DNA from 3 places in the Kitasatospora paranensis genome. Region 2 is predicted to be linked to each of the others. Evidence: riboswitches for the same ligand, from Rfam matches in the RefSeq annotation. Region 2 holds a riboswitch; each other region holds the start of a gene.
What was found. A riboswitch is a leader RNA that binds a small molecule or an ion and turns the genes downstream of it on or off. The one in region 2 is predicted to bind cobalamin.
Positions count from the first base shown of each region.

Region 1: another riboswitch for cobalamin. It lies ahead of ABEB13_RS40995 (hotdog domain-containing protein); the one in region 2 lies ahead of nicT (Nickel transporter NicT).
Region 3: another riboswitch for cobalamin. It lies ahead of ABEB13_RS28545 (CbtB domain-containing protein); the one in region 2 lies ahead of nicT (Nickel transporter NicT).

Region 1 is NZ_BAABKV010000001.1:7,967,499-7,973,053, forward strand. Features, by position in the region: gene ABEB13_RS37825 (hypothetical protein) at 1-140, shown strand, start outside; gene ABEB13_RS37830 (galactose-binding domain-containing protein) at 272-2,083, opposite strand; gene ABEB13_RS37835 (DUF6087 family protein) at 2,376-2,627, shown strand; gene ABEB13_RS37840 (LURP-one-related/scramblase family protein) at 2,887-3,435, shown strand; cobalamin riboswitch at 3,673-3,823, shown strand; partial or broken gene ABEB13_RS40995 (hotdog domain-containing protein) at 4,267-4,395, shown strand; tRNA gene ABEB13_RS37850 (tRNA-Met) at 4,707-4,783, shown strand; gene ABEB13_RS37855 (class I SAM-dependent DNA methyltransferase) at 4,864-5,555, opposite strand, start outside.
Region 2 is NZ_BAABKV010000001.1:6,999,217-7,004,771, reverse strand. Features, by position in the region: gene rpmG (50S ribosomal protein L33) at 1-112, shown strand, start outside; gene ABEB13_RS33300 (type B 50S ribosomal protein L31) at 223-468, shown strand; partial or broken gene ABEB13_RS33295 (XRE family transcriptional regulator) at 545-1,119, opposite strand; gene ABEB13_RS33290 (EamA family transporter) at 1,215-2,057, shown strand; gene nicT (Nickel transporter NicT) at 2,282-3,424, opposite strand; cobalamin riboswitch at 3,457-3,674, opposite strand; gene ABEB13_RS33280 (ArsR/SmtB family transcription factor) at 3,758-4,120, shown strand; gene ABEB13_RS33275 (phosphatidylinositol-specific phospholipase C domain-containing protein) at 4,351-5,397, shown strand; gene ABEB13_RS33270 (nucleotidyltransferase domain-containing protein) at 5,530-5,555, shown strand, end outside.
Region 3 is NZ_BAABKV010000001.1:6,003,634-6,009,188, reverse strand. Features, by position in the region: gene ABEB13_RS28565 (helix-turn-helix domain-containing protein) at 1-592, shown strand, start outside; gene ABEB13_RS28560 (SsgA family sporulation/cell division regulator) at 602-1,108, opposite strand; gene ABEB13_RS28555 (hypothetical protein) at 1,382-2,281, shown strand; gene ABEB13_RS28550 (histidine phosphatase family protein) at 2,289-2,846, opposite strand; cobalamin riboswitch at 2,965-3,125, shown strand; partial or broken gene ABEB13_RS28545 (CbtB domain-containing protein) at 3,159-3,382, shown strand; gene ABEB13_RS28540 (CbtA family protein) at 3,396-4,157, shown strand; partial or broken gene pepN (aminopeptidase N) at 4,231-5,555, opposite strand, start outside.

The sequences.
Region 1 (5,555 bases), 970 kb from region 2:
GGTACCTGCTGTCCAACAGCGGCAGCCTGCTCCACCTGCAGTGCCCGGGGTGCGCCCACGTCTGGGCCCACGAGACGGGCTTCGGCGCCACCCGCTCGCTGTGGAGCCGCGTGACCAGCGGCCTGCCCGGCCGTCGCTGACCCCGGACCCACCGACCCGACCGGCCCACCGTCCCGACCGGCCCACCGCCCCGACTGCCCCCGACGCTCCCGTCCGGCGGCCGGGTGGCCGGGTGGCCGGCCGACCGGAGGAGCGTGACGGGTCCGCGGGTCTACCAGCCGACGGCGATCAGCAGGTACTGCGGGCTGCCGTGCGAGATGAACGAGGACTGGCCGGCGTAGTCGTCGTACGGGAAGCCGTACGCCAGGTGGTTGATGGCGTGGTCGTGCCAGAACTTCGCGTAGTAGTTGGCCGGGGCCGCCTGGTAGTACTGCGTCGGGTCCGACCACTGGGTCTGCGGCAGGGTGGCCACGTGCCGGTTCAGGGCGGCGCACATCCCGGGGTTCTGCGCCAGGGTGCCGGCGCACCCGAAGATGTCCGACGTGGGGGCGTTCACGCCGACCGAGGTCGCGTACGGCGTGAAGTAGCCCGCGTTCGCCCCGCCGGTGCGGAAGCTCGGGTCGCTCCCGGGCGCGATGATCCGGTAGGGCGCCTGGGTCTGGGCGAGCACCTTGAACGGGGAGGGGACGGCGTCCGTGAACTTCTGGAAGGTGACGGCGCGGTCCTCGGCGAAGGTCTGCTGGTCCTCGCCGACCGAGACGTCGTAGCCGTCGCGGGAGTGCAGCCGCATGGCGAGCTTCAGACCGAAGGCGTCGACCCGGGTGGTGTTGCCGTTGAAGACGTCGGCGCCGACGGTGAACTCGATGAAGTCGTAGTACTGGCTGGTGGGTGAGCCCAGGTAGAAGTACATCCGCCCGGCACTGTTGACCGGCATGTCGAAGTACGGCTGGTCGGCGATCGAGTGGGCCTGCCCGTTGTAGCTCCAGTAGACCTGGCTGTCCGGGTACTTGCCGTTGGTGCGGTTGAGGATCTTCAGCATCACGACGTTCTGCGCGGCCGGGATGCTGCTCGTGTCACCCCAGAACGAGCCGGGGTCGGTGGGCGGCGGCGAGGTGGGCGGGGTGGAGGAGCTCCCGGTGGTGTGCACCGCGAACTCCCAGAGGGAGTAGCCGTAGGCGGTGGCGCGGGCGGTGCCGTTCATGCGGACGTAGCGGCCGGTGGCGTTGACGGCGATGGTCTGGGTGCCGCCGGTGCCGGTGGTGGTGGACCAGGCGGTGGTCCAGGGGCCGGTGGCGGAGTCGGAGACCTGGATCTGGAAGGCGGTGGCGTAGGCCGCCTCCCACTGCAGGACGACCTGGCAGACCTGCTGCGAGGAGCCGAGGTCGACCTGGATCCACTGAGGGTCGGTGAAGGCGCTGGACCAGCGGGTGCCCGCGTCGCCGTCGAAGGCGGCGGAGGCCGGTGTGGCCGCGTTCTCCGTGGACGACGCGGAGGACGCGCGGCCCTGCGCCGCGTTGGTGCCGTTGCACGTTCCCGGGGCCGTGTCGGGTGCGTACACCTTGAACTCCCAGAGGGAGTAGCCGTAGGCGGTGGCGCGGGCGGTGCCGTTCATGCGGACGTAGCGGCCGGTGGCGTTGACGGCGATGGTCTGGGTGCCGCCGGTGCCGGTGGTGGTGGACCAGGCGGTGGTCCAGGGGCCGGTGGCGGAGTCGGAGACCTGGATCTGGAAGGCGGTCGCGTAGGCCGCCTCCCACTGCAGGACGACCTGGCCGATCGACTGGGAGGAGCCGAGGTCGACCTGGATCCACTGCGGGTCGGTGAAGGCGCTGGACCAGCGGGTGCCCGCGTCGCCGTCGAAGGCGGCGGAGGCGGGCACGGTCGCGTTCTCCGTGGACGACGCCGTCGCGGGTCTGCCCTGGGAGAGCAGTGCACCGGCGGCGCGGGCGGGCGACGGCAGGACGGTGAGGACGAGACCCGCGAGCAGTGCGGTGACCAGCGCGACGATCAGCGCGGGCCGACGGCCGGCCGGGGTCGGACGCGGGTGCGGTCGCGGAGGTGTGGGCAGGACAGCGGTGCCTGGCATGGAGTGTCTCCTGTACCGGGGTGGCGGGACAGCGGGTGGCGGGACAGCGACTGCGAGAGAGCGCTCTCTACGGTGGGGCCGGGCCGTGTGCGCGTCAAGACTTCGGACGGGCCGAAGGATTGACGGGTGCGGCGCGGACTGCGGGCTGCGACGCTCCCCGGCGCCGGTCGACCGCCCCGGCTCCTGCCGTACCGGTGGGTGCGGTTCCGCGGCTGCACGGCGCGCCGTCACGGCCACGGACGGTTAACCTCGGTTCAGGTGCGTGCAGCACATGGGCAGAGGAAGGTGTGACGTGTTCGGATCCGACGAGCCGGCGTTCGACCGGTACACCGACCGCGCGGAGGTGCGCCGACCGGCCGGCACCCGCGACGCCGTCCTGCTCGGCGAAGGGTCGGACGACGGGTATGCGCGCTTCGCGGACGGGCCGCGGCTGGTCGTGGAGTGGGACGGCCGGGTCTGGCAGCCGGTCGCCGTCGCCGACACCTACGCGGCGGCCTACCAGATGGTCACGCAGGGCGGGCTGCGGATCTTCCCGCAGGCCTGAGCCCCGGTCATGCCCGGACGGCCCGGGCAGACCGGACCAGCGACCCGGACGCCCGGCGCAGGTCCGACACCGGTCCGACACCGGTCCGACAGCGGTCCGACAGGTGTCCGCCGCCGGGAGGCAGGCCGAGGGGCCGGGCGGTGACCGGCGGGCCGGCCGGGGCCGGACTACGATGACACGGAAGTGCGAACGATCCACCGTGTCGGGCGGGCCCTCGGCGGGGCCGTCCGACACCGGGCCACCGGAAGGGGGCCGGGTGATGTTCCAGGAGCGCAGGGACCGCCGGCACGCCAATGACGCCTTCGACCACGGTGAGGGCGTCACCCACTACCGGATGCAGCAGAAGATGGTCTCCATCGGTGACGACTACTGGATCGACGACGACGCCGGTGAGCACCTGTTCAAGGTGAACGGCAAAGCTCTGCGCGCCCGTCGGACCTGGTCGATCGAGGACCGGGACGGCCACCGGGTCGCCAAGGTGCAGAGCCGTCCGCTGCGGATCAAGGACTCGATGGAGATCGAGGACGCGGACGGCCACCGGATCGCGCTGGTCAAGAAGGCCGTCGTCGGTCCGCTCCGCGACCGCTGGCGGATCAAGCAGGAACATGGTGAGGACCTCACCGTCCACGGGAACGTCGTCGACCACGAGTACACCATCGAGCGCGACGGCTACAAGATCGCCGAAGTGTCCAAGCGGTGGTTCAGGGTGCGGGACACCTACGGCCTGAACATCGGCCCCGACGCCGATCACGCCACCGTGCTGGCCGCCACGGTCGCGATCGACGCGATGGCCCATCCCGGCGACTGATCTCTTCCGCAGCCCTCGCGCCGGGTAGCCTCCGGCACGAAGCCGACCTTCTCGTGAGCACGGCGGCCGCGCAGATCGCGGCCGAAGACGTGAGCGGGATCCCGTGCAGTCCGAGCCGCTCGAAGCCGTGACCCACCGTCAGCCGCACCGCCTCCGAGCCCGGTCCCGTCCGGTCGGAGCACTGGAGTGGGCGGCGCAGCTGGTTCGCCCCGTCCGCCAGGCGGGATGCGTCGTCAGAGGGAATCCGGTGCGAGTCCGGAACTGCCCCGCAGTGGTGAGTGGGAACGAAAGCCGTCATCCAGCACTGGACACCTCGGTGTCCGGGAAGCGACGGCCGGTAGGAGCCGGACGGCCGACAGGCCCGGTGCGCCCGCGAACCCGAAGACCTGCCGCTGCCCGTGCGCCGCAGCGGCGTACGGCCTCACCGGGACCTCGTGGGCGGGTCGGCGGCGGAACGGGCAGGGCGCGGCACTCTCCGCAACGGCCCGTCCCTTCGCGCATCCCGCCGGCGTGGTCCGCGCGAACTCGCGAAGGAGAGTTCCGTGACGCACACCATCTGCCTGCCGGTCGTCCCCGCCCGGGCCGTTGCCACGGGCCGCCGACCCGCCGTCGGTCCGTTCCGTGCCGCCCTCCCGCCGTCCGCTCCGCCGCCCTCCGACGAGTGGACGGGACGCGCCTCCGTGGGGCGACCGCCGCCGCGGGCGGTCACCGGTGACCGCTCCTGCGCCCGTCGGCGCCTCGCGCACCCCGGCCGACTGGGCCGTCACGCTCGCCCACATCATGAGCGACCACGACACCAACCTCTACGGCACCGTCCATGGCGGCGTGGTGATGAAGCTGATCGACGACGCAGCCGCCGCGGCAGCCGGTCGCCACGCGGGGATGACCGCCGTCACCGTCTCCGTCGAGGAGATGACGTTCCTGGCGCCGGTCCGGGCCGGTGACCTGCTCACCGTCAGGGCCCGGGTCGACCGTGCGGGCCGGACTTCCATGGACGTGGGTGTCGTGGTGACCGCGGAGCGCTGGAACCGCACGGGCCCGGTCACCCGGGCCGCGACGGCCCACCTGGTCTTCGTCGCCGTCGACGCGGCGGGTCAGCCCCACCGGGTGCCGGAGCTCCGTCCCGCCGATCCCGCCGACCGCCTGCGGGAGCGCCGGGCACGTGCCCGGCGGTCCGAGCGCGGGCCACCCGGACAACGGTCTGCCGCGGGGGCGGCGACCGGAATCGATTTCCCATCCGGAGGCGAGTGCCGTAGGGTCGGGATCACCGACGCGGGGTGGAGCAGCTCGGTAGCTCGCTGGGCTCATAACCCAGAGGTCGCAGGTTCAAATCCTGTCCCCGCTACCACAACAGGCCGGGCCCGGTGCACACTGTGCACCGGGCCCGGCCTGCGTCGTCCTCGGCCGTCGCGTCCCCCGCGGGCGCTGTCAGCCGATCGGCTTCTCCCAGACCGAGACGTGTCGGGTGCTGTGCTCGGTGAAGGGTTCGCGCGTCCAGTTGTCCCAGCGGTCGCGCAGGCGCAGGCCGGCGAGCCGGGCCATCAGGTCCAGCTCGGCGGGCCAGATGTAGCGGAAGGGGATCGAGCGGGCCTCGCCGCGGCCGTCCGCCGAGACGGTGATGTAGTGACAGGTCGCGTCCTGGGTGACGGTGTCGTAGACCGTGCAGGCCCAGTCGGTCGGACCGGAACGGAACTGGATGGTGTTCTGGCCGGGCGGGAGCCTGCGCAGCTCCGGCACCATGACCTCGATGACGAAGCAGCCCCCGGGTGCGAGGTGCCTGGCGGCGTTGCGGAAGCACGCTACCTGTGCGTCCTGTTCGGTGAGGTTCATGATGGTGTTGAAGACGAGGTAGGCGAGCGAGAACGGGCCGTCCGCCGTCGTGTCCACGGCCGTCGTGGCGAAGTCGCCGATCGAGACGCCGATGTCGTTGCCGCCGCGCTTGGCGCGCATCCGGGCCACCATGGCCCGCGAGAGGTCGATGCCGTGGACGGGAACACCCCGCCCGGCGAGCGGCAGCGCGATCCGCCCGGTGCCGATCCCGAACTCCAGAGCCCTTCCGCCGGCGGCAAGTTCGGCCAGCACCGCCACGGCCTGCTCGATTGCGTCCGCCTCGAACTCGG
Region 2 (5,555 bases):
CGGGACGAGCTACGTGACCCGCAAGAGCCGCCGCAACGACCCCGACCGGATGGTGCTGCGGAAGTACGACCCGGTTGCGCGGCAGCACGTGGTGTTCCGCGAGGAGCGCTGACCGACCCGAGAGCGGCGCCGCACGGCACCGGCCGGGCCGACATCGGCACCGGCACCGCACCGGCACTGGCACTGGCACTGGCACTGGCACTGGCACTGAAGGGAATCACCATGAAGCACGGCATCCACCCCGCCTACCGCCCGGTCGTGTTCCGCGACCGCACCGGCGACCTCGCGTTCCTGACCCGCTCGACCAGGACCTCCGACTCAACCGTCGAGTGGACCGACGGCCGCAGCTACCCGGTGATCGACGTGGAGACCTCGTCCGCGAGCCACCCCGTCTACACCGGGCGGTCGCGGATCCTCGACACCGCGGGCCGGGTCGAGCAGTACCGCCGCCGCTACGGGCTCGGCTGAACCGCCGACGGAGCGACCGCCGCAGGCGCCCTCCCCATCGCGGGGAGGGCGCCTGCGGCATGAGGAGATTACGGGCTCACCGGGGCGGCAGCGGAACGGAGACCACGAGGGTGAGCCGCACCGGGACATCGCCGTCGTTGCGGTAGCCGTGCGCCCAGCCGGCCTCGTACGACGCCGTGGATCCGGCCGGGACGACGTGATCGCGGCCATCGAGGGTCAGGACGAGCTCCCCTGTTCGACCCGCGCGATCTCGACCGTCCCCGCCGGGTGCGGGTCCGAGGTGTGGCCCTCCCCCGGCATGATCAACCACTCCCAGAGCTCCAAGGGGCCGGGCGCCTCGATGCCGTTGAGCAGGACCCCGGAACCGCCGGAGGACCCGGCCCACAGCTGCACGGCCTGGTCGTCGGTGACGATCCGCACCTCCGACGTCTCGTCGTAGTCGAGCAGCCGGGCGATCGAGACCCCGAGCGCGTCGGCGATCCGGACGACGGTGCCGACGCTCGGATTGGTGCGCCCCTGTTCGATCTGCACGATCATGCCGCGGCTCACCCCGGAGCGGGCGGCCAGCGCGTCGAGGGTGTACCCGCGCTCGTTGCGCAGCCGCTTGAGGTTGCGGGCGAGGGCCTGGGTGATGAGGTCGAGATCAGGCACGTCAGTCCAAAATATTGAGTCGGAAAGTTCACTTCACTGTTCTAAGCTGCGACCGAACGATGAGTCCATCCGACAGTACTTCGGAGTCCACTGTGGTGTCCCAGCTCCTCGCACTCTCCGCCAGCCTGCTGTGGGGGATGGCCGACTTCGGGGGCGGCTCGCTCACCCGGCGGCTGCCCGCACAGACCGTCGTGGTGGTCTCCCAGGGCTCGGCGGCCGCCGTCCTGCTGGCGGCCGTACTCGCCACCGGCGCGGTGCGGGACGCCTCGCCTGCGCTCTGGTACGCCGTGGCAGCGGGAATCATCGGCCCCTTCGCGATCCTCGCCTTCTACCGGGCGCTGGCACTGGGACCGATGGGCGTGGTCTCACCGCTGGCCACGGTCGGGGTCGCCGTCCCGGTCGGGGTCGGCCTGGCGGTCGGCGAGCGCCCCGGGCTCGGACAGGTCGCGGGTATCGCCGTCGCGGTGCTCGGTGTGGCCCTGGCCGGCGGGCCGCAGAGCGGCGGGGCCGCGATCGGGGTCCGGGTACTGGCCCTGACCCTCGCGGCGGCTCTCGGCTTCGGTGCGGTCATGGCGCTCATCGCCCATGCCTCGACCGATGGCGGCCTGTTGCTGGTTCTCTGCGTCCAGAGGCTCTGCAACGTCGCCGTCGGCATGGGCATCCTGCTCGCCGGCCGCGGCTGCCGCACCGAACCGGGAGCCATCCGCCCCAGCCTGCCCGCGCTGACCGCCGTCGGACTCGCGGACGTCGGCGCCAACGCCACCTTCGCCCTTGCCTCGCACGGCGGCGCGCCCGCCGTGGCCGCCGTGCTCGCCTCGTTGTACCCCGTGGTGACCGCACTGATGGCTCGCGGTCTGCTCAAGGAACGCCTGCGCCGCGTCCAGGTCGCGGGCGCCGGACTGGCCGTCCTCGGAACCGTGCTGCTGGCGGCGGCGTAGCGCGGGCACGGGTGCGGGCACGTGCCTATGCCCGCCCGTGCACGCGCGCACCCATGCCCGTGACCATGGCTGTGCACCGCAGGACGGCGCCGCCGGGATGCGGGGCCCTGCGGGGTGCGGGGCGGCGTGGGGCAACGGGCCGGTGCGGGGGTGCGGGCCCAGCAGCGTGACGGGGCGCAGCGGTGTGACGGGCGCAGCGGGTCATGGGGCACCGGAGGTGAGGTTCATCCGTCCGACCTCGACGCCCAGCGCTGCTCGACCCGGGCGATCCGCCAGTAGCCGATCGCCGCCGCCCAGACGACCACGAAGAGGCCGACAATCACGAACCCGACGTTGTCCAGGCTCAATCCGGCCACCCAACCGCTCACCGGATCGGTCAGACCCAGCTTGTCGTGGAACACCGCCACCAGTTCGATGGTGCCGATGACAAAGGCCACCGCGATCGACAGCCCGGTGATGGTCAGGTTGTAGAAGACCTTCCGCACCGGGTTGGAGAACGCCCACTGGTAGGCGAAGTTCATGAACGTGCCGTCCAGCGTGTCGAACAGGCTCATGCCGGCCGCGAACAGCAACGGCAGGCAGACGATGCCGTACCACGGGAGGCCGGCCGCCGCGCCCGAACCCGCCATCACCATCAGGGTGACCTCGGTCGCCGTATCGAACCCCAGCCCCAGCACCATCCCGACCGGGAACATCTGGCCGGGCCTGGAGATCGACCGGGTGGCCCGCCCGAGGATGCGGTTCATCAGGCCGCGCGAGTTGAGCTGAGCCTCCAACTCCGTTTCGTCGAAACGGCCCTGCCGCATCGCACGGAACACCCGCAGGATGCCGGTCAGCGCCACCAGATTGAGCGCGGCGATGAGGTAGAGGAAGGCGCCGGAGGCGGTGGTCCCGATCGCACCGAGCACCTGGTGGATCGTGGAGTCCTCGTCCATCAGCACACCCGCGAGCCTGGCGCCGCCCGCCACCAGGGCCGCCATCAGCACCACCATCGAGGAATGCCCGAGCGCGAACCAGAAGCCCACCGAGACCGGCCGCCGGCCGTCCGCCATCAGTTTGCGGGTGGTGTTGTCGATCACCGCGATGTGGTCGGCGTCAAAGGCATGCCGCATACCGAGCGTGTAGGCGGTGATGCCGAGGCCGGCCCCGAACACCTGGTTCCCCACGGTGTAGTGGTGTGGCGCCACCAGCAGGAACAGCGTTCCGAACGCCACCACATGAAGGGCAAGAATCACCGCCATCAGTCCGGCGGTACGCAGAGTGTCCTCGCGACCCCACCGATAGGCGGCCGCGGGCGCAACGGCGGACACCGGTGCGCCTGCGGCCCCGGCAGGCGGCGGGGTCGAACCAGTCACGGGCAGGGTCATCTGCGGATCACGCTTCAGCACCTCGTGGAATGACGTCGTGAGATGCCGCGGCCGGTCTCCTGGCTGACGGGTTCCCCTCCCGGCCGTCCGGCCCGGAACGAACTCCGTAACCGGCCTTCCCGGACGGCTGCGCGTCCAGTGGCACCGATGGCTACGGATGACCCCGATCACAGTGGCGAGGGCCGCTCCGGATTCGGGACCACGAGGTCCACCACCGGTCTTCCCGAGCACCACGGCCCGCCCACCGTAGGCCTGACGCCATGACAGCTGCAAGCCTGCAGACCTGCGCAGGTGTTGAAGATCACGGCCCGAGCACCTGCGAGAATCGCCCGCATGCACCTCGTCCCCGCCGACCGCGCCGGCCACCGCACCATCGACGGCCATCGGGTCTGCGAAGCGATCGCCGCCATCGGCGACGCCGCGCATGTACGTGTGTGGGCCGAGCGGTTCGCCCTTCTCGCCGACCCCGGGCGGCTCTCGCTGCTGCTCGCGCTCCACGAAACCGGCCCACTCGCGGTGAGCGACCTTGCGGTGGCAACCGGAATACGCGACCCCGCCGTTTCCCAGGCCCTGCGGCTGCTCCGCGCCGCAGGAGTCGTCACCGGCGAGCGGGACGGCCGGGTGGTCCGCTACCGGCTGACCGACCCGGCCATCGCCGAACTCCTCGCGCACGGGGTCCTCGGGCGGCAGGACTGACGGGGTGTCGGGGGATGCTGGCCCCTACTCCCGCCCCTCCCGATCACCACCATTTCATGGCGCGCCAGCCCGCACTGGATGTTGCCCGACGCGGATGTTCCTCGGCCCGTTGAAGTGTCAGCTTCAGCCAAGTTTTCTTGTCATGTCACCTTGAAGTCGCTCCCGTGCACCATGCTGCCGGACGGCGGCCCACCCGGACCGCCGTCCAGGCATCCGCCCGAGGAGACACCGTGACGCTCCGCCGTACGTTCGCTGTGGGACTGCTGGCCACGGCCGCCGCCCTGAACCCGGGTCAGCCCTCCGGTGCAACCGGCACCGGCGACCTGCCCTTCGGCTCCGCCACCACCGTCGGCATCCACAACACCTACGACCCGGCCGCCTTCCCGTTCCTCGCCCAGAGCCTGGACACCGGCACGGGCATGATCGAGCTCGATGTCTGGACCGACACCATCACCACCGAGTGGAAGGTGAGCCACTCCAACCCCCTCGGCAACTCCAACAACTGCACCGCTGCAACAAGCGCCTCCCAGCTGTACAGCGGCGGCACCAACAAGAACCTGGAGAACTGCTTCGACGACATCCGGGTCTGGCTCGGCGCCCACCCCGGCGCTGGCCCGCTCGTCGTCAAGCTCGAACTCAAGGGCGGCTTCGCCGCCAACCGCGGTATGGGCCCCGCCCAGCTCGACAGCCTGATCGCAGCACATCTCGGCAACACCGTCTTCCGCCCTGCCGATCTCCTTGCCAAGCCCGGCGGTGGTTCGTACTCCACCCTCGACGAGGCGGCCAGGGCCGGTAACTGGCCCAGCCGCGCGGCCCTGGCCGGACGGGTACTGATCGATGTCATTCCCGGCACCGTCGAGGAGGGCAACCCCTTCGACACCCTGCACACCGACGTCGAGTACGGCGGCTACCTGCGCAACCTCGCCGCGGCCGGGAAGGTCGGGCAGGCGCAGGTCTTCCCGGCGGTGCACGGAGCCGCCTCCGGAGACCCGCGCACCGGCTACACCGACGCCGGGATCCGGCCCTGGTTCGTGGTCTTCGACGGCGACGCCTCGGCCTACGTCGGCGGCATAGACACCTCCTGGTACGACAGCCGCCACTATCTGCTGGTGATGACGGACGCCCAGAACGTCGCCCCCGCGATCAGCGCCACCGATCCCACCGCCAACGAGGCACGGGCCCGCGCCACCCAGCTTGCGGCGGCGCACGCCAGCATCGTCTCCAGCGACTGGCGCCACCTGCCCGAGGTGCAGGCCCTGGTACTGCCCCGCGGCTGACCCGCATTCTCCGGTGCCCAGCCGGCCGGCGAGCGGCCCCGGTGACCGGTCACCAGGAATTTTTGGCCGGTCACCGGCCTGGGGAAAATGCGCTCCCTGGCCAGGGTGCTGTCGGCTACGGTGCAGTCCGTGATGGAAGCCGATGATGTCCTCTCCGT
Region 3 (5,555 bases), 1.0 Mb from region 2:
GACGGCCGCGGCCGTCGGGCTGCCGCACATCCCGCGGCTGCGGCTGCCCGCCGAGGGCTGGGGCAGCAGCGCGGTGCAGTGGCTGCCGGCGTTCGGCCGGTGCGCGGTGGAGCCGCTGGGCGGCGGCTGGCTCGTCCGGCCGCTGGGGCCGGCGGCGGCCGCCGCGGAGCAGAGCGACGGCGCCCGGATCCACCTCGACCTGAGCCGACCCGGACGGCCCGAGCTGCACGTCGCCGGCGCGGCCGGCGGCTGGTCGCACACCCTGAGCCCGCGCCACGCCGAGGTGCTGCTGCTGCTCGCGGTGCGGCGGACGGGACTGAGCGCCGCGGAGCTCGCCGAGGGGCTGTTCGGCGACCCGGCGCGCACCGTCACCGTCCGGGCCGAACTCTCCCGGCTGCGCCGCTACCTGGGCGCCCTGCTGGACCACCGCCCGTACCGGCTGGCGGCATCCGCCGAGGTGACGGTGGCCGGCCCGGCCGAGCCGCTGGACCTGCTGGCGACCTCCGCCGCACCGGCCGTCCGGGAGCTGCGCTCGGCCCTGCTGGCCGGCGCCGCCGTCCTGCCGGGCGGCCCGCCCGTGCCGCGGCCCTGAACCGGCCGGCTACTCGTCCCGGGCGCCGGCGAGAAAGGCCGCGAGGTCGTCGTCACTGGGGCCGGCCGCACTCTCCTGCTCGGCGCTGACCGCCGCGTACGTCCGATCCAGCCAGTCCCGCACGCGCGGGCGGGAGGCCTCCAGCAGGGCGCTGCCGTGCGGCGAGTCGAGCGCCATGTGCAGGGTGGAGCCGTGGCACGGGCAGTAGGCCGGCCAGAGTTTGATGTCGCCCTGGCCGCTGAGCCCGGCCAGCCCGTCGCGCAGCAGCTCCCGCGAGAACACCCAGTCCGCCTCGTCGAAGCGGCCGAGATGGAAGGTCAGCAGCACCTCGCAGGGCCGCGCGGTGTCGTACCGGAACCGGGTACGCACCTCTCCCACCTGGTCGTCGTCGAGGGCGATCCGCAGCGTCAGCACCTCGTCCACCACCGCCGGGACGGCGGGGCGGCGATCCTTGTCGTCGCCCGTGGGGGTGGCGGCGATCGGATCGGACGGTACGGACAGCGGGTCGCGCGGCATGACGGTCTCTCCGAGGCGGCTGGGGTTCGACCCAGCCTGCGGCACCGCGCGGCGGCGGGCAACGGTTGCAAGGGGTTGCAGTGGCGTGCGGCGGCGCGGATTGGACGGTGCGTCAGATATCCGCCACAGTACGTCATTACGCTTAACACATACGTTGCGTCCCGGGTCTGGCGGAGACCTCGCCCGCCGCTGGTAGCCTCATGGCCCTGTCACTGCGGCCGCGGGCCCATGACGGTACCGGGGAGACGGCATCGCGTGGGGAGGAGGGGAGCCGTGGCGCTCCGCGAGCACACCGGGTCGGCCGGCCAGGCCGTCCGGTACGGGCGGCACAGCCGGCCCGGGCCCTTCGGTGGCCGGTTACGGCTGCCCACCATCAAGTTCTCCGGCGCGGCGATGGCGATGTCGACCGTGGTCGGGATCAGCATCGCCACCACCTGGCTGCTGAACGAGCAGCAGGGCGTCGGCCGCCGCCCCGGCATGTCGAACGTCGGCGCCAGCCCGCCGCTGCCGAGCCCGGACTCCCCCGCGGCCTCCACGGCGGCCGCGCCCGTCCTCGCGGCGCAGAGCGCGGCGCCGCAGACCGCCGGCGACCCGGCCGCACCGACCCGGACGAGCCCGCACGGCACCGCGACCGCCGCCGGGAACCCGCGGCCGGGCACCTCCCGTGCACCGTCCCCGTCGCCCTCGCCGTCCACCGGGCGCGGCGGGACGACCGCCGCACCGGCGGGCCTGGCACCGCCCGGCCCGGCCAAGGGCACCGGCACCCCGCAGCCCGGCCGGCCGCCCAAGCCGTCCGGCGACGCGCTCTCCGGGCAGGCCCGGGTCGAACGGTTCGGGCCGTCCGGGACCAGGCACACGGTGGTGCTGACCGTCCGCCGGCAGCTGACCGCGCTCCAGGTCGAGCTGCGCCTGGAGCGGCCGGAGGCGCTGCCCGGGACCGTCCCGTGGTGCAGCCTGCCGGGCGTGGTGACCACCGTGGCCGTGGAGCACGGCATCCTGGTCTACCGCTGGACGCTCCCTGTCGGAATGGACATCGCCCCCGGCCGGTACGCCTTCGAGGTGCTCGGCAGCAGGCCCGCCGGCGACCGGGCGGGGGCGCCCGAGACCTGGTCGGCGGCGGCCTTCGTCCTGGACGGCCCGCAGGCGGTCGCCGTCCGCGGTATCTTCGGCTGACCTGTCGTCACTGTGCGGACGGACGGCCCAGCCTGACGTTCCAGCGGCCGAGCCGTCCGCTCAGCCGGGTGACCGAGAGCGGCTCCACGTCCAGCCGCCAGAAGGCCGCGCCGGGCACCCCGAGCGCGTGCAGCACGGCTGCCCGGACGACGTCCGGCTCGACCACCGCGGTCACCCGCGGGCCGTCCGCGGGCAGCGCGTCCAGCCAGCCGCCGACCCGGGCGCACAGGTCGAGCACCGACTCGCCGCCGTGCGGGGCCGCCGCCGGGTCGGAGAGCCACCGGGCCAGCTCCCCGCCCTCGGCCGCGGCCACCTCCTCCAGGGTGCGTCCGCGCCAGCGGCCGGTCGCGGCACCGGCCAGCGCGGGCACCGGATCCGCCGCCAGACCGAGCGCCTCGGCGGTCTGCGTGCAGCGCGGGGACGGCGCGGCGACCACCAGCCCACCCGGGTCGACGCGCCCGGCCGCCTCCCGCGCCGGGCGCAGGTCCGGCTCGCCGAGCGGCCGGTCGTCCTCGAACCGGGGCTGCCGCGCGGCCGCGCCGAGCACCGCTGAGACCAATGTCACGCGCACCGTCACCGGCTGCTCCTCCCTCGCCAACTCCCCTGCCGCACAGCCGGATCCGCCCGGCCCCCGGCGCACGCCGCCGGCCGGCGCGGCGCTGTGCTCCCTGCGCACGCCCTTGGCGGGCGACCCGAGTGACGGTACCTTCAGGTCGACATGACGACGGCATGACGGAAGCCCGGTGAGAATCCGGCACGGTCGCGCCACTGTAAGTCCGGCAGTCACCGCCCCAGCGGGGCGCCTGCCGGAAAGTCAGACCCGGGCCGTCGTCCCTGCACCATCTAGCGGGACGCGAGTTCCCGAGGAGGTCCTGCCATGGCTCAGTCCGTCGCCCCTGCCCTCTCCCCGACCAGCACGCCGTCGGTGGCCCCCTTCCCGTGAAGGCCGTCCTGCCGTGGGCCGTCTTCTTCGGCATCCTGATGCTCGCCCTGATCTACTTCGTCGGCGCCGAGCAGGGCGCCACCTCCCTGATCTCCGGCGAGAACGTGCACGAGTGGGTGCACGACGGCCGGCACCTGCTCGGCTTCCCCTGCCACTGATCCGGCGGACACCGTGAACTCCGTCTCCGTCAGATCCCTGCTCGTCCGCGGCATGCTCGCCGGCCTCGCCGCCGGCCTGATCGCCCTGGTCGTCGCCTACCTGCTCGGCGAACCGCGGGTCGACGCGGCCATCGCCTACGAGGACGCCCACACCACCGAGCACGGGATGGAACTGGTCAGCCGTTCCCTGCAGTCCACCGCGGGCCTCGCCACCGGTGTGCTGGTGTACGGCGTGGCGCTCGGCGGCATCGCCGGCCTGGCGTTCTGTTTCGCGCTCGGCCGGGTCGGTCGCTTCACCCCGCGGGCGACCGCCGCCCTGCTCGCCGGCACCGCCCTGGTCGCCGTCTACCTGGTGCCGTTCCTCAAGTACCCGGCCAACCCGCCGTCCGTCGGCGATCCCGAGACCATCGGCAAGCGCACCACGCTGTACTTCCTGATGATGGCGCTCAGCGTGCTGCTGTCCGTCGCCGCGGTGATCCTCGGCAAACGGCTCGCCCCGAGGCTCGGCACCTGGTGGGCCACCGTCGCGGCGGTAGCCGCCTTCGCGGTCGCGGTCGGCCTGGCCTACGCCTTCCTGCCCGCGATCAACGAGGTGCCGGAGGACTTCCCGGCGACGCTGCTCTGGCAGTTCCGGGTCGCCGCGCTCTCCATCCAGCTGACCTTCTGGGCCTCCTTCGGGCTGCTCTTCGGGCATCTGGCCGAGCGTCTGCTGAACCCGGCGCCCGCCCGGCCAGCCGTGGCCGAGCCGGCCGCGGAGGCCGCAGCCGCGCACTGAGGACACGCCGTCCCGCCGATGGGCCGCCCGGTCGAACCGACCGGGCGGCCCATCGGCGTCGGACCGGCCGGTGTCAGGCCCGGTGCGCCACCGCCCGGCGCAGGTCGTCGAGTTCGTCGGCGAGGCAGCGCCGCAGCGCCGGGGCCAGATCGGTGCGGGCCAGGCAGGCCTCGGCCGCCCGGACGGTGTCCGGCTCGGCCGCGCCGGACGGGAACAGCCCGGCACCGAGCGCCTTGGCGACCGCGCCACCGCGCTCCCCCGCCGTCGGGATCTGCGCGAAGTACCGCTGCCGGTAGTCCGCCTGGAGCTCGGGCGAACCCGAGCGCCAGAACCCGTCCGCGGTCGCCGTCAGCAGCTGGTTGGAGAGCGCGTCGGGGGTGAACATCCGCTGCCAGGCCTGCTCCTTGGCCGCCCGCGCGGGCAGCGCCGCCGGGCCCGGGCGGCGCCCTGCTCGCCGGTGTCGCTGGGGTCGGCGGCGAGTTCGGCGGCGATCCGCTCCTCGCCCACCGCGCCCGCGGCGGCGAGCACGGCCAGCCCGGCCCAGCGCAGGTCGTGGTCGAACGGGAGGCCGTCCGGCAGGTCGCGGCCGTCCAGCCAGCCCGCGAGTTCGGCGATCCGCGCCGGGCCCGTGGCGGTCGCCACCGCGCCGCGCAGCGCGGCGATCCGCAGGCTCTCCCCGGCGTCGGGGCGGGCCAGCAACGCCCGGACGGTGTCGCCCAGCAGGCCGAGCGCGGCCGGCCGGTCGGCCGGGGCCAGGTAGCGCCCCACCACGTGGTCGGTGGCGAAGCGCAGCACCGCCTCGACGATGGCGTCCGAGCTCTCGGCCGGCAGGTGGTCGGCCACCAGCCGGAGGTAGCCGGCGGCGGGCAGTTCGGCCGAGCGGACGAGGTCGCGGGCGTGCTCCCAGAGGACGGCGCGGGCGAGCTCGTCCGGGACGGCCGACAGGGAGGCCGCCACCGTCGCCGCGGAGTGCGCGTCCAGCCGGATCAGTGCCCAGGTCAGGTCGTCGTCGTTCGGCAGCAGCAGGGCCGGGCGGGCCGTGCCGGCGAGCTCGGGGAGCGGGGTGCGGCCGCCGGGGGCGACGTCCGCGTCCAGCTTGGCGCGGAGCACCAGCGCCTCGCCGGCCCGGTCGTACACGCCGATCCGCACCCGGTGCGGGCGGCTGCCGTCGTTGACCAGGACGGCGCCGGTGAGGGCGTCGCCGTCGGCGTCGGTCTCGATCCGCAGCACGTCCACGCCGGTGGTGCGCAGCCACGCGTCGGCCCAGGCGGCCACGTCCCGGCCGCCGGCGGCGCCGAGCGCGGCGAGGAAGTCGGCGAGGTCGGCGTTGCCCCAGCGGTGCTCGGCGAAGTACGCGTTGAGTCCGGCGAAGAACGCCTTGTCGCCGAGCCAGTGCAC